2 regions of the Stenotrophomonas sp. 112478_Sma genome follow, and region 2 is predicted to be linked to the other one. Evidence: predicted binding sites of a transcription regulator. Region 2 holds the regulator's gene; the other holds the start of a gene.
What was found. Region 2 encodes FliA, which starts transcription of late flagellar genes. Its sites were predicted from a motif close to TAAAGTTTNNCNNNCNNNGGCCGATAA; they were not measured.
Positions count from the first base shown of each region.

Region 1: a site for FliA is predicted at 2,343-2,369, ahead of ACZK08_RS17140 (methyl-accepting chemotaxis protein). Genes of this name have one in related genera too.

Region 1 is NZ_CM151072.1:3,773,272-3,780,494, forward strand. It holds gene ACZK08_RS17140 (methyl-accepting chemotaxis protein) at 1-2,220, opposite strand, end outside; gene ACZK08_RS17145 (NAD-dependent epimerase/dehydratase family protein) at 2,431-3,324, opposite strand; gene ACZK08_RS17150 (hypothetical protein) at 3,529-3,816, shown strand; gene ACZK08_RS17155 (VOC family protein) at 3,827-4,177, opposite strand; gene ACZK08_RS17160 (autotransporter domain-containing protein) at 4,401-7,223, shown strand, end outside.
Region 2 is NZ_CM151072.1:1,954,968-1,962,190, forward strand. It holds gene ACZK08_RS09105 (flagellar motor protein) at 1-32, opposite strand, end outside; gene ACZK08_RS09110 (chemotaxis protein CheA) at 179-2,011, opposite strand; gene ACZK08_RS09115 (protein phosphatase CheZ) at 2,014-2,619, opposite strand; gene cheY (chemotaxis response regulator CheY) at 2,619-3,011, opposite strand; gene ACZK08_RS09125 (RNA polymerase sigma factor FliA) at 3,069-3,812, opposite strand; gene ACZK08_RS09130 (MinD/ParA family ATP-binding protein) at 3,809-4,696, opposite strand; gene flhF (flagellar biosynthesis GTPase FlhF) at 4,683-6,335, opposite strand; gene flhA (flagellar biosynthesis protein FlhA) at 6,481-7,223, opposite strand, start outside.

The DNA of each region.
Region 1 (7,223 bases), 1.8 Mb from region 2:
GGCCACCGATGCGTCGATCAGTCCCTTGATTTCCTTCGCCGCTGCGGCCGAGCGCTGGGCCAGCGCGCGCACTTCGCTGGCCACCACGGCGAAGCCGCGTCCCTGCTCGCCCGCACGCGCGGCCTCAACGGCGGCGTTAAGGGCCAGGATGTTGGTCTGGAAGGCGATGCCGTCGATCACCGAGATGATCTCGGCGATGCGCTGCGATGAGGTTTCGATCTGCTGCATGGTCTGTACCACTTGGCCGACCACCTTTCCGCCTTCGCTGGCCACGTCCGCCGCCGATGCGGCCAACGTGTTCGCCTGCAGGGCATGATCGGCATTCTGGCGCACGGTGGAGGTCAACTCCTCCATCGACGCTGCCGTTTCTTCCAGGTTGGCCGCCTGCAGTTCTGTGCGACGTGACAGATCGCTGTTGCCCGCGGCGATCTCGCCGGCCGCCAGGCGGATGCTCGCCGCTGACTGCTGGATCTGGCCGACGATATGGGTCAGCTGTTGCGCGGTGCTGTTGGCATCGTCGCGCATCACCGCGAACACACCATGGAAGTCGCCCTGCATGCGTGCACTGAGATCGCCGGCGGCGATGGCGCGCAGCAGCGTGGAAAGCGCCGCGAGGTTGTGGTCGCTGGCCTGCATCATCGCGTTCAGCGTGGTCACCATGCGGCGGAAATCGTGCTCGAACCGCTCACTGTCACCACGCACGGCAAAGTCGCCGGCGGCAGCAGCGGCGGCCAGCTGCTGGATCTGCTCGTTGATCGCCGCCAGGTTGCTCTTGGTGGTGGCCATGGCGGCGGTGAACACCGCCTTCTCGCCCGGCAGCGGCTCCATGTCCACGCTCAGATCGCCCACCGCGTAGCGCTGCATCACGTCCACCAGCCGCTGGGTGACCGCATTGCTGGACGCCACCAGCTGATTGCTGTCGGCCACCATGCGACCGTACTCCCCCGGGAAGGCCGCCGCGTCCATCCGGTAACTGAGCTCGCCCGCATCATGGCGGCGTGCCATCTCCGCCTGCGCCGCCATCACAGCCTGCAGCTGTCCCCGCATGCCCTGCATCGCCTCGAGCAGGCGCCCGACCTCATCGTTGCCGCGCGCCGGCAGCGCGGTGTCCAGCTTGCCCGCCGCCACGTCACCTGCAATGCGTACCGCCTGCGCCAGCGGCCGGATCGCCAGGTGACGCAGCAGCAGGTAGACACCGGCGCTCAATGTCAGCGCGGCCAGCACGCCGACCAGCAGCGTCAGCCACAGCAGCTGGCGAGCCTCGGCCACGATAACGGCATGCGGCACCACCACACCCAGCGCGAAGCGCTGCGGGGCATCGCCAACCCGCAGTGGCACGTACAGGCGCACATTGCCGGCGGCATCCGGCTCGAACGCTTCGACGGTCCTGTCGGCCGCGATTCCGGCCAGCATGTCGCGGGTGAAGGCATCGGTGCGCGGCTTGCCGATCTCGGCGGCGTCGGCCGAAGCCAGGACTACGCCCTTGGGCGAAAGCAGTTCAACGCGGCCTGCTCCCATCGGCGCAAGCGTCGCCAGATGCTTCTGCAGTGCCGCCAGCGAGAAATCGACGGTGAACACGCCGAGGAACGTGCCGTTCTCCACGATGGGCGTGCTCAGGGTGCTCATCAGCACCTTCTGGCCGGCGATCTCATAGGCATAGGGCTCGCTCACCTTGGGCAGCTTGTCGCGGCTCGGCCCCATGTACCAGTCACCGGAACCGCTGGCGGTGTCGGTGTAGTCGGTCATCACCGACTGCTGCGGTTTGCCATCCTGCCAGGCCCAGTAGCTCATGTAGCGACCGGTGGCGTCATGGGCCTCGCTGTTGACGAACTCCGCGTCCCTGCCATCGAAGGCATCGGCCTCCCACATGGTGCTCTTGCCCAGCCACTCCGGGTGCGCGCGCAGCTGTTCGCCGAGCACGGCCGCCAGGCTGGCACGATCAGGCTGGTCGCCCCGCGCGCGCTGGGCCAGGACGGCCTCGACCATGGCATCGTTGCTGGCGAAGGCGGTGCCCAGATCGGCCGCAACCTGGCGCGCTTCGGCATGCGCCTCGCTGGCCATGGTCTGCCGCGACGCGTTGATCAGGCTGGCACTGGCCTGGCGGTAGATCAGAAAGGCGGTCAGGCCGAAGCACAACAGCGCGATGGCAGCGGTGCCCAGCATCAGCTTGTGGGCGATGCTGCCCGGACGACGGGCAGCGGCGGAGCGGGAAGACGGCATGGGAGGGTCCGCAAGGCAGGTCAGGACATCCGGCACCGCGTTGGCGCCGCGCTGGTGCGCGATCCCTCGCGCGGCGACCTGTCTGAGCCGGGCGATGCCCGGCACCGCAAGGGCGCACCGGGTTAGCGGCCGTTCCGCGGCGGGGTTGAGTCGTTGCCCTGCGTCAAGCTGAATGCACTCAGTTTGGGATGGCTCATACGTGCGGCGAACCTACTCGACCACCCGGTCCTTCAACCACTGCGTGCGTGGCAGCACTTCGATGCTGCCTGCCGCGTACTGCTGCAGTACATCGTCCGGACCGTAGCGCGGCTGCCAGCCCAGCACCGCAACCGCACGGCTGCCGTCGTACACGCGGTCGATGCTCAGCGGCAGTGGCCAGCCGCGGCGCTCGAACTCGGCCAGCAGCTGCGGTGCGCGCCGCGCCAGCACCCGGCGTGGCTGGGTGGCCAGTTCCAGGCAGTCCTCGCGCCGGAAGGGGGTCGGCGCGCAGGCGATGTAGCGCTGGAACGGTGCGCCCCCGTTGTGCAGCAGCGCGGCATGCGCGCTGGCCACATCGCGTGCATCCAGGCCCCGGTGCAGGCGGAACATCGCCATGCGCTCGGGAGGCTCGGGGAAGCAGCGGCCCATGCGCAGCACGCGCACGGCGAACGCCTCCGATGCCGCGGCTTCGGCCAGCGCCTCGGCCTGCAGCTTGGTGCGGTGGTAGATGGTCCTGGGCAGGGGTTCAGTGTCTTCGTCGATCCAGCGACAACCGCCTGCCACCACGGCATGGCCATACAGGGCGGTGGTGCTGGTCAACACGAAGCGTCCGACGCCGGCGTCACGCGCCAGCCGCAGCAGCTGCGCGGTCGCCTCCACGTTGATCTGCTGGAACACCGTGTCCGGCACCAGCCCGACATGCGGTGCATGCAGCGCAGCGGTGTGGATCACCGCATCCACGCCGCGCACGGCACGCTCCAGTGCCTTCGTGTTGGTGACATCGGCAATGATGCGTGTAGTGGCGAACGGGCTGCGGTCCAGCCCGATGACTTCATGGGTGGCCGCCAACGCGCCGAAGATCGCGCGTCCGATCCGCCCGGAACTTCCGGTCAACAGAATCTTCATTGAGTCCATTCACTCAACAGCGCCCGGGAGCTACCGGGATGAACCGATTCTAGGCGTGGCCTGTGTCCAGGGCGATAGCGGCGCTGCGCAAGTGCAGCGTCAACGACAGGCAGGCAGAACGTGAAGACCACGCGCCATCTGCGGACGTACCGTTAGCCTGCCGTCGGCAAGCATGAGGCTCCGCCACGCCGAGAGAGATCCCCTATGGCCAGCAGCAACCGCGGGTTCGCGTCGATGGACCAGCGCATGCAGCGCGCGATCGCCGCCAAGGGTGGGCGCGCCGCCCATGCCTCCGGCAACGCCCATGAATTCAGTCCCGCCGAGGCGCGCATTGCCGGCCGCAAAGGAGGCGAAGCCATCAGCCGCGATCGCCAGCACATGGCCGCGATCGGTCGCGAAGGCGGGCATGCACGCCACGCCCGCGCACAACAGCAGCGCCAGCAGTCCGATCAAGGTCCACAGGGCCGCGACGAACCGGGTCAGCAGGACTGAGCGACGCGCCTCAGCCGTGGCTGAGGAGGTTCAGCAGGCGCCCGAACGGGTCCCGCACATAGAACCGGCGCACGCCCCATGGCTCCTCGACGGGGCCATACACGACGTCGATGCCAGCGCTGCGGATCCGTTGCAGAACGTCATCCAGATCGTCCACCTCGATCGACAGGTCCGGCACCGGCGTACCCGATCCGCCCTCGCTGGCGAAACTGAGCTGCGCAGGTGCAGTGTCCTGCCCGGCGCAGGTGACGATCCAGCCATGATCCATCACCACCGGCATGCCGAGGATGCCACCGTAGAACGCGGCGGCGCGCGCCGGATCGGGCGTGGCGATGTTGGCGACGATGCGTCTGACAGCCATGACGTTCCTGTTCAATGAGGGGCAAAAACGAAACTGCGCGACCGGCCGGCACACCGTCAATCTTCAGGGACGCGTGTACAGACTGATGCGGCAGGGTGCGAAAAGTGTGGCTTTCGTCACGAAACATTAACGCGTTAACAAAATTCCCGTCACATCGCTGGGGGTGAAACGCATCCAGGACAGTTAGCGGCTGGGTAGACCGTCAATCAAGGAAGTTTGCCTGATGAATCACCCGCTGCATGGCCGTTCGTCCCGCTCCCGTTCCCCCTTGCAACGCCCGCTGGCACTCGCGGTGGCCAGCTCCCTGCTACTGGCAGCCGCCCTGCCGGCGATGGCCTCCGATTCACTCGATGCCTGGCAGCAGCAGCGCCAGCTGCAGGCGGCGTGGGCCCAGCCGGGCCATGCACAGACGGACGCAACCGTTGGTGCTTCGGCGCAGGCCACGTCCACCCCGGTCCTGGGCAAAGCGGGCGACGCCGCCAGTTGGCACAGCGACGAGTTCAATGCCGACTGGGGCCTGGCCGCGATGGGGGCCGACCATGCCTATGCCCGCGGCCTGACCGGCCAGGGTGTACGCCTGGCGCTGTTCGATTCCGGCTCGGCGCTGGCCCACCCGGAATTCGCCGGCCGCAACACCACCAGCATCACCATCGGCCCGGACTGCGCGACGGCGGGGATCGTCGCCGGCGAAGGGGCCTGCTCGCAGACCCGCGGCGAACAACCCGGCTACAACTATTACGGCCTCGGTGCCGGGGTGCCGGCGGCGCTCGCCGGTCGCCTGATCGCGGCCGGCCTGCCCTACGGCTTCAGCTACGCCGATCATGGCACCCACGTGCTGGGCACCATCGGCGCCAACCGCGACGGCACCGGCATGCATGGCGTGGCCTTCGGTGCCGACCTGACGGCAGCGCGCGTGTTCGGTGACACCTACTATGAGTGGCGCCTGGATCCGGATGGTTTCTATCGCCCCCGCGCGGTGTACCGCACCGACCCGGACGACGACGCCGTACTGGACATGTATGCGCAGGTCCAGGCGCAGGGCGTGCGCGCCATCAACCACAGTTGGGGCATCTCGACCCGCAACATGAGTGCCGCGGCGCTCGACCGCCAGTACGCCGCGATTGGCGCGGATTACGACGTCTACGGCAGCATCTACGCAGGCAGCGACGCTGCCCCCGGGTCGACCCTGATCCAGGTGTGGTCGGCCGGCAACGGCAGCGGAGCCGTCGCGGGCATCACTGCGGCCCTGCCGCGCTGGAAGCCGGAGATCGAACCCTACTGGCTGGCCGTGGCCAACGTGCGCCAGCCGGTCGCCGACGATGGCGAAACCGACTATGTGCTCGACGACAGCTCCAGCATCTGCGGTGCCGCCGCCAACTGGTGCATCTCCGCCCCGGGCACCGACATCGCCAGCACCATCGTCTCCGGTGAGATCCAGGGGCGCATCGAGGAAACCAGCGAGTACCTGCGGCTGATCATCGACAGCGAGAACACCGAGTACACCTACGGCCTGAAGACGGGCACCTCGATGGCGGCGCCGCACATCACCGGCGCCCTCGGGCTGCTGTTTGAGCGCTTCCCCTACCTGGACAGCGCACAGGTCCGCGACGTGCTGCTGACGACCGCCCGCGATCTGGGCGATCCGGGCATCGATGAGATCTACGGCTGGGGCATGGTCGACCTGCGCAAGGCCATCGAAGGCTTCGGCTCGCTGCGCGTGGACACCGATGTGGTGATGAACCAGAAGGCCGGTGGCCTGAAGGTCTGGGAAGGCGAGGCCTGGGATGACTGGACCAACGACATCGGTGGCCCCGGCAAGCTGACCAAGTCCGGCATCGGCTGGCTGCGCCTGAGCGGCGACAACAGCTTCAACGGTGCGGTGGTGAACGATGGCGTCCTGGAATTGAATGGCGCCAACACGCTCACCTCGGCAGTGGAGGTGAAGGGCGGCCAGTTCCTGCTCAACGGCTCGCTGGTCTCCACCGCCCTGAACACCACCGGCGGCGTCAGCACGGTCAGCGCCGGCGGCGTGCTGGACCACAGCAACCTGGTGGTCGATGGCGGCGTGATCTCCTTCAACGGTACGCAGACCGGCGGTAATACCACCGTAGGCGCCAATGGCCTGCTGAAGGGTGTCGGCACCCTGGGCACCACCCGGGTCGACGGCATCATCGCGCCGGGCAATTCGATCGGCACGCTGACCGTCAACGGTGACTACGTGCAGGGCGCTACCGGTGTGTTCGCGTCTGAACTGGCGCCGGGAGGCCGCAGCGACCAGCTGCACGTCACCGGCACCGCCACGCTGGACGGCACGCTGGTCGCGCTGCCCGAACCGGGCGTGTACTACCTGGGTGAGCAGTTCAACATCCTGCGCGCCGACGGTGGCATCAACGGTCAGTTCGCCCGTACCGACTTCAGTGCATTCTCGCCGTTCCTGCAGTTCAGCCTGGCCTACAGCGCCAATGGTGCGCGCATCGACGTGGCCCGGGGTGCGCTGCTGGCCACCGCGGCCACCACGCGCAACCAGCGCGCCGTCGCTGGCGTAGCCGATGGCCTGGCGATCAACCAGGGGCTGCCCCGGCCGCTGACCCAGCTGTTCCCCGCCCAGGTCGGCGCCGCGCTGGACGGCCTGAGCGGTGAGCTGCATGCCGCCACGCCGCTGGTGCTGGTCGAGAGCAGCCGCTACGTGCGTGATGCAGCCTTGTCGCGGCGTGCGGGCAATGCGTCGCCGGGCAGCACCGGCGACGCGACCGGTGCGTGGGTACAGGCGATCGGCGGCAACGGCAAGCTCGATGGCGATGTCGAAACCGCGCGCACCGACGCCAACAGCAACGGCCTGCTGGTCGGTATCGACCGCGAGTTCGATGGCTGGCAGGCCGGCGTGCTGGCCGGCACCGGCCGTACCGACGTCAAGCAACGCGACCGCCGTGCCAAGTCGAAGATCGACAACACCCACGTCGGTGCCTACGCCAGCCACAGCTGGGGCGGCTTCGGTCTGCGCGGTGGCGTGGCCTGGAGCAAGCACGAGGCAGAGAGCACCCGCGAG
Region 2 (7,223 bases):
AGAAAGAGTCCGATGAGGCTGAGTCTATCCATGGGTCCGGTATCGGCGTGTGTGAATGGGACTTGAGACACCGGTCGATCGCGTACAGACGGTAGTCACAGTTTCTGGTTCGCCGGGCATGGCCCGGCGCTATCGCGCGAGGCCGTTTCCGGTAGCGCCGGGCCATGCCCGGCGAGCGTCATCGCAGGCCATCCACGTCGAGGATGAGGGCCATCCGGCCATCACCGATCAGCGTCGCACCGGCGTAGCCGCGCAGGCCGCGCAGGGCCTTCGGCAATGGCTTGATGACCACTTCCTCGCGCCCACGGACCTGGTCCACGACCAGGCCGAAGCGCGCCTCGCCGGCCTGCAGCACCACGATGGTGAGCAGCGCCGAGGCGGCGGGCGTCACATCCAGCCACTGGCGCAGATCGACCAGCGGCAGGGTGTGCGAGCGACGATCCAGCACCGCCCGGCCATCGAACCAGCCCAGCGAGGTGCGCGGTGCATGCAGCACTTCCATCACGCGCGCCAGCGGCAGCGCATAGACGTCCTCGCCGGCCTGCACCAGCAGGGTTGGCAGGATCGCCAGGGTCAGCGGCACGCGGATCAGGAAGCGGCTGCCCCGGCCCAGTTCCGACTGGATCTGGATCTGCCCACTGAGCTCGCGGATGCGCGACTGCACCACATCCATGCCGACGCCGCGGCCGGAGATGTCGGTCACCTGCTGCTTGGTGGAGAAGCCGGGCAGGAACACCAGGTGCAGGCATTCCTCGCTGCTCAGCCGGGCCGCCGCCTCCGGGTCGATCAAGCCCTTTTCGCGTGCTTTCGCGCGCAGTTTTTCCGGATCGATGCCGGCGCCATCGTCCTGCACCTCGATGCTGACGTAGTCGCCTTCCTGCTGGGCCGACAGACGCACGTGGCCCATGCGTGGTTTGCCCTGTGCTTCGCGCAGATCGGGCATCTCCACACCGTGGTCGATGGCGTTGCGGACCAGGTGCACCAGCGGGTCGGCCAGGGCCTCGACCAGGTTGCGGTCAAGCTCGGTTTCGGCGCCGACCAGCTCCAGGTCCACTTCCTTCTTCAGCGAGCGGGCGACATCGCGGGCGACCTTGGGGAAGCGCGAGAACACCTTGCCGACCGGTTGCATGCGCGTGCGCATCACTGCCGACTGCAGGCGCGCGGTGGCGATGTCCAGGGTCGACACGGCGCGGTCCAGTTCCTCGTCGCGCAGGCGCGCACGCAGGGTCTTGAGCCGGTTGCGCGACAGCACCAGCTCGCCGATCAGGTTGACGATCGCATCCAGCCGCTTGGTATCCACGCGCACGGTGTGCTCGGCCTCGGCCACCGGCTTGTTGGCCGCGGGCTTGGCAGCGGCGGCCGCGGGGCGCGGTGCGGGCAGTGCAGGCGCAGGCGCCGGCGGAGCAGCCACGGGTTTGGCGCCGGGGGCGGCGCCGCCGTGCAGCTGGTCCAGCAGGGCTTCGAACTCATCCTCGCTGATCAGGCCATCGTCGGCCTTGGCCGGCGTCGCCACCGCGGTGGGGGCGTTGCTGCCGTGCAGCTGATCGAGCAGGGCCTCGAACTCGTCGTCGGTGATCAGGTCACCGGCAGCGGGCGCGGCTGCTGCGGGAGCGGCGGCGGCCGGCGCAGCAGCGCCGTGCACGTCGAACTGGGCGATCAGGTCCGGCGGGGCATAGCCGGGTTCGTTGCCGGAAGACACGGCATCCAGCATCGATTGCAGGTAGTCCAGTGATTGCTGTGCGGCATCGAAGTGATGCGGCTGCAGCACCGCCTGGCCAGCGCGGGCGGCGCCCAGTGCCTCTTCGGCGGCATGGCACAGCTCGACCATGGCGGTGATGCCGAGGAAGCCGGCGCCGCCCTTGAGCGTGTGATAGCCACGGAACACGGCGTTGAGCTGGTCGGCGTCCTGCGGCGCCTGTTCCAGCGACACCAGCTGTTCGCCGAGGCGATCCAGGATTTCCTGTGCCTCGATGATGAAATCGGCGGTGATGTCGTCGGATACCGCGCTCATGCTTACAGTCCCAGGTCCGACAACAGGTCGTCGGCGTCGTTCTGAGAGACCGCGTGGCGGTCCAGTCCCTTCAGTGCCGGTCCGGCCAGCGCCGGATCGGTGCGATGCTGCTCCGGTGGCAGGCCCAGCGCGCCAAAGCCTTCGTGCACGCGGCGGACGATGCCGACCACGCGACGGATGATCTGTCCGGTCAGGTCCTGATAGCTCTGGGTCAGGGCAATCTCGGTCAGGTTGTGGCGGATGCGTTCCAGCTGCGCATCCTGCCCCGGCTGCAGGCCTTCGGCGCGCAGCTGTTCGGTGAGGCTGCGGCACTCTTCGGCCAGGTCCAGGGTGCGGTGCGTGGCCTGTTCGGTCATCGCCACCACATGGTCCAGGCGCGCGCAGGCGTCGTCCAGCTCGCCCGCCTCGCTGGGGACGGTCGGCAGTTCGCCCAGGGCCTGGCCCAGTTCGCGGGCCAGCCGTGACAGGCCGCTCATCATCGGCTGCGTGCGTGCGGCCACCAGGGCGTCGATGCGCTGGCGCCAGGCGCTCTCGTCGCCGGATTCGAGCGCGTCGAGGGCTTCCTGCAGGCGCAGGGCGAGGGCGTTCTTGTCGACCGTGGCGTCCATCAGGCGCTGGCCGCCAGGCGTTCGAAGATCTTGCCCAGTTTCTCTTCCAGCGTCTGCGCGGTGAACGGCTTGATGATGTAGCCGTTCACGCCGCTCTGCGCCGCTTCGATGATCTGCTCGCGCTTGGCCTCGGCGGTGACCATCAGGACCGGCAGGGTCTTGAGCTTGGCATCGGCGCGGATCGCCTTGAGCAGCTCGATGCCGGTCATCACCGGCATGTTCCAGTCGGTGACCACGAAGTCGAACGGCTGGCTCTGCAGCATCGACAGTGCGGCATGCCCGTCCTCGGCTTCGGCGGTGTTGGTGAAGCCCAGATCGCCCAGCAGATTCTTGACGATGCGGCGCATGGTCGAGAAGTCGTCGACGATCAGGATGCGCATGTTCTTGTTCAAAGCGGAGTTCCTTTGTTGTTCAGTCGCCCGCGGTGGCCGTGGCCGCCGCAGGCATGTTCATTCTTCAAGCCCGGCATCCGCGGCCTCGAAGATCTTCAGCCGGCCGCGCAGGCGCAGCACGGCCTGGCCGTGGATCTGGCAGACGCGCGATTCGCTCACGCCGAGCACCGCGCCGATCTCCTTCAGGTTCAGCTCCTGCTCGTAGTACAGCGAGAGCACCAGCTGTTCGCGCTCGGGCAGATGGCCGATGGCCTTGCCCAGTTCGCGGCCGAACTCGCCACGTTCCAGGACCTGCTGCGGTGTCGGTCCGCCCTGGGCGACGGTGTCCAGTTCGCCCTGGTCTTCGATGCGCGATTCCAGGCTCAGCACCTGGCCGCGCGAGGCGTCCTCCATCAGCCGCAGGTATTCGGGCAGTGGCATGTCCATGGCCGCCGCCACCTCGGTGGCACTGGCTGCACGGCCCGTGGTCTGCTCCAGGCGGCGGATGGTGGCGGCCGCATCGCGGGCGCGCCGATGCACCGAGCGCGGTACCCAGTCGCCGCGGCGGATCTCGTCGATCATCGAGCCGCGGATGCGGATCGAGGCATAGGTCTCGAACGAGGCACCCTGGTCGGCGTCGTAGCTGCGCGAGGCTTCGATCAGGCCCATCATGCCGGCCTGGATCAGGTCGTCCACTTCGACGCTGGCCGGCAGGCGTGCGGCCAGGTGATGGGCGATGCGCCGCACCAGGTCCGAGTGCTGGGCGATGACCTCGGTCGCCGCCGAGCGCTGGACTTCCCTGTACTGGGCCGCGCCTTTCATGCTGCCACCCCGCGTTGCTTGAGGATGCGCTCGAGGAAGAATTCAACGCCACCGCGTGGCTCGGTGGGGGCCTGCCAGCGGGCGGTGCGACGGGCGATCTCGGTGATCGCCAGCGCCGCCGGGCTGGATGGATAGGCCTTCACCACCGGCTGCTGGCGCTGCACCGACAGGCGCAGCCAGTCATCCTGCGGCACGCAGCCCAGGTAGTTCAGCGAGACATCGGCAAGGAACTTCTCGCAGACCCGGGTCAGCTTTTCATACAGTACGCGGCCCTCGTTGGGGTCGCGCACCATGTTGGCCACCACCTGGATGCGGTCCACGCCGCGCTCGCGCGACAGCACCTTGATCAGTGCGTAGGCGTCGGTGATCGAGGCCGGCTCGTCGCAGACCACGACAACGGTGTCCTGTGCGGCCTGGCAGAAGGTCAGTACGCCGTCGGTGATGCCGGCGGCGGTGTCCACCACCATGATGTCCAGCTCGCGTTCCAGTTCGGAGAACACGTTCACCAGGCCGATGTGCTCGGCCGGGGCCAGCTCGGCCATGTGCCGCCGACCGGACGCGGCCGGCACCACCAGCACGCCGTTCGGACCTTCGACGATCACGTCTTCCAGCGAGCAGCGGCCGGCGACCAGATCCGCCAGGGTGTGGGTGGGATTCAGGCCCAGGATCACGTCGATGTTGGCCAGGCCCAGGTCGGCGTCGAGCAGCAGCGTGCGCTTGCCCATGCCGGCCAGCGCCACGGCCAGGTTGGCCGAGACGTTGGTCTTGCCGACGCCGCCCTTGCCACCGGTCACGGCGATGGTGCGCACAGGGCCGAGCGGCTCGCTGCGGGTGGCCGACAGCGGGAAGGTCTTGGTCAGCTTGGCGTACTCACGCGACGGCATGGTTCAACTCCGGGTTGCAGGGCATATCGGCCGCTCGGCGCAAATCTTCAAGGCGAAGTACGAGATTGGCCGCGCTGGCCCGGTGCAGGTCGTCCGGAACGTCCTGGCCATCGGTCACCCAGGTGATCGGCAGCGCGTGGTCCACCGCGACCGACAGGGCGTTGCCGAAGCGGCCGGTCTCATCCAGCTTGCTCAGCACCAGGCCCTGCAGGTTGGCCGCGCCGAAGCGGCGCACCACCTCGTCCATGTCGCCGAAGCTGGTATTGGCCGGCAACACCAGCAGGGTGCGGACCTGGCGGGCGGCACGCAGCCACTGCAGCTGGGCGGCCAGGGCGCGGTCGCGCGGGCCCAGGCCGGCGGTATCGATCAGCACCAGCTTGTAGTCCTTCAGGCGCTCCAGCAGCTGGTCCAGGTCGGTACCGCTGTTGGCTTCATGCACCGCGATGCCGAGCTGGCGGCCATAGCCGTACAGCTGCTCGCGGGCACCGATGCGCAGCGTGTCGGTGGTGACCAGGGCCACATCGCGCGGCGCGTGCTTCTCGGCGAAGCGCGAGGCGAGCTTGGCGATGGTGGTGGTCTTGCCGGCCCCGGTTGGACCGACCAGAGCGATCACGCCGCCTTCTTCCAGCGGATCGACCGGCGCGATCGGCAGCCTGCGCGAGATCAGGCCCAGCATCAGCCCGCGGCCCCGGTGGGCTTCGGTTTCCAGCGGTATCTGCATGGCCACATCGCGGGCCAGCCCGGCATCGAATCCGTACTCGTCCATCAGGTCCAGGGCGGTCGCCCGCACCGGGCAGCCGCGCAGGCGCTCGTCGGTGAAGCGGTTCATCTCGCGCTCGATGACCTGGCGCATGCCGGCCACTTCGTGGCGCAGCTGGCGGATCTCGGCATCGTCCTGTGCAACCACCGTCAGTACCGGCGCCGGGGCAAGGAGCGGCGCCGGGGCCGGCGCGGTCTCCGCTTCAGCGGCAGCGGCAGGGGCTGGCGTGGTCTCGGCAACGTCCTGCGCGTACGGCGGCTCGGGGTGCACGGACTCGGCCTGCGCAGTGGCCGCAGCGGTGATCGGCAGCGGCGGCGGCAGCACTGCCGGCGCGGGGGATTCGTGATGCTCGTCCTGCGGCGGGTCGATCAGGAAACGGGCGCGGTTGGCGGGCGCCGGTGCGGGAGCCACGACGGCGCTCGCGAACGGCGCGAAGATCTGCTCCGGCAGTGCCGGATCGTTGACGGTGGCACGCGCCAGGGTGGCAGCGAAGCCGGAACTGCCGCGGGTGGGCACGATCTCGTCCGCACTGTCCAGGGTGCGGCCGGTGGCACCGACGGCCGCGCGGGCGAGGGCGGCCACGGCCGATGTGGTGGCCGTCACCGGCTGCTGGGCTGGTGTCGCGGAGCGGCGACGGGTGACCGCGGCGATCACTGCATCCGCGGCGGTGCGCGGTTTCGGCGGCGGCGGAGCCACGTCGCGCCGCGAGGCTTCCAGCGCGCGTTGCACCGCGCTCTCGTCATAGTTGGCTGCGGCGACGATCTCGACGCCTTCCTCGATCCGGCGGTTGGACAGGATCACAGCATCGGGACCATGTTCCTTGCGCACCAGGTTCATGGCCGAGCGCATGTCGGCGGCGACGAATCGTTTGATTTTCATGCTGTGGTCACGGGACGGGGACGGCGGGGTGGGGGTGGGAGAACGCGGGTGGTCGGTGGTCTGCACGGAACGAGTTCCCCTTGGCATCTGTCTGTTGCGGTGGTTCGAAGGTGGTGTCTGTTTTCTGACGCATCGGTGGGCGGCGTCAGCTGATCGTTCCGACCAGCTTCAGGCGCTTGTCCTCCGGCACTTCGCTGTACGCCAGTACCGACAGCGACGGAACGCTGTGACGGACCAGGCGTGCCAACGCGGCACGTACCGGGCCGGGAACCAGCACGACCGCGGGCTCGTTGCGGGCTTCCTGCTTGCTGACACATTCGGCCAGACTCTGATGCAGTCGCTCGGCAAGCCCGGGTTCCAGCGCGGCGCCGTTGCCCTGCGTGGACTCCTGCAAGACGCGTTCCAATTGCGGGTTGAGGGTGAACACCGGCAGCTCCGCCGACATTCCGGCGATCTCCTGCACGATGAAGCGGCCGAGCGCGGTGCGCACTGCGGCGGTGAGCGTGGCCGGGTCCTGGCTGGACGGCGCGTGCTCCACCAGTGCTTCGGCGATCTTGCGCAGCTGGCGGATCGGAATGCGTTCCACCAGCAGGTTCTGCAGCACCCGCACCACGGCCGACAACGGCAGCGCCTTGGGCGTCAGATCTTCGACGAGCTTGGGTGCGCTCTTGGCGAGGTTGGCCAGCAGGTGCTGCACCTCTTCGTGGCCCAGCAGCTCCGGCGCATGCTCGCGGATCAGGTGGGAAAGATGGGTGGCGACCACGGTGGCCGGGTCGACCACGGTGTAGCCCATGGTTTCGGCCTGGGCGCGCTGGTGCGGCTGGATCCAGGTAGCGTCCAGGCCGAAGGCGGGATCCTTGCCGGCGATGCCGTCCAGCGGGCCGAGCG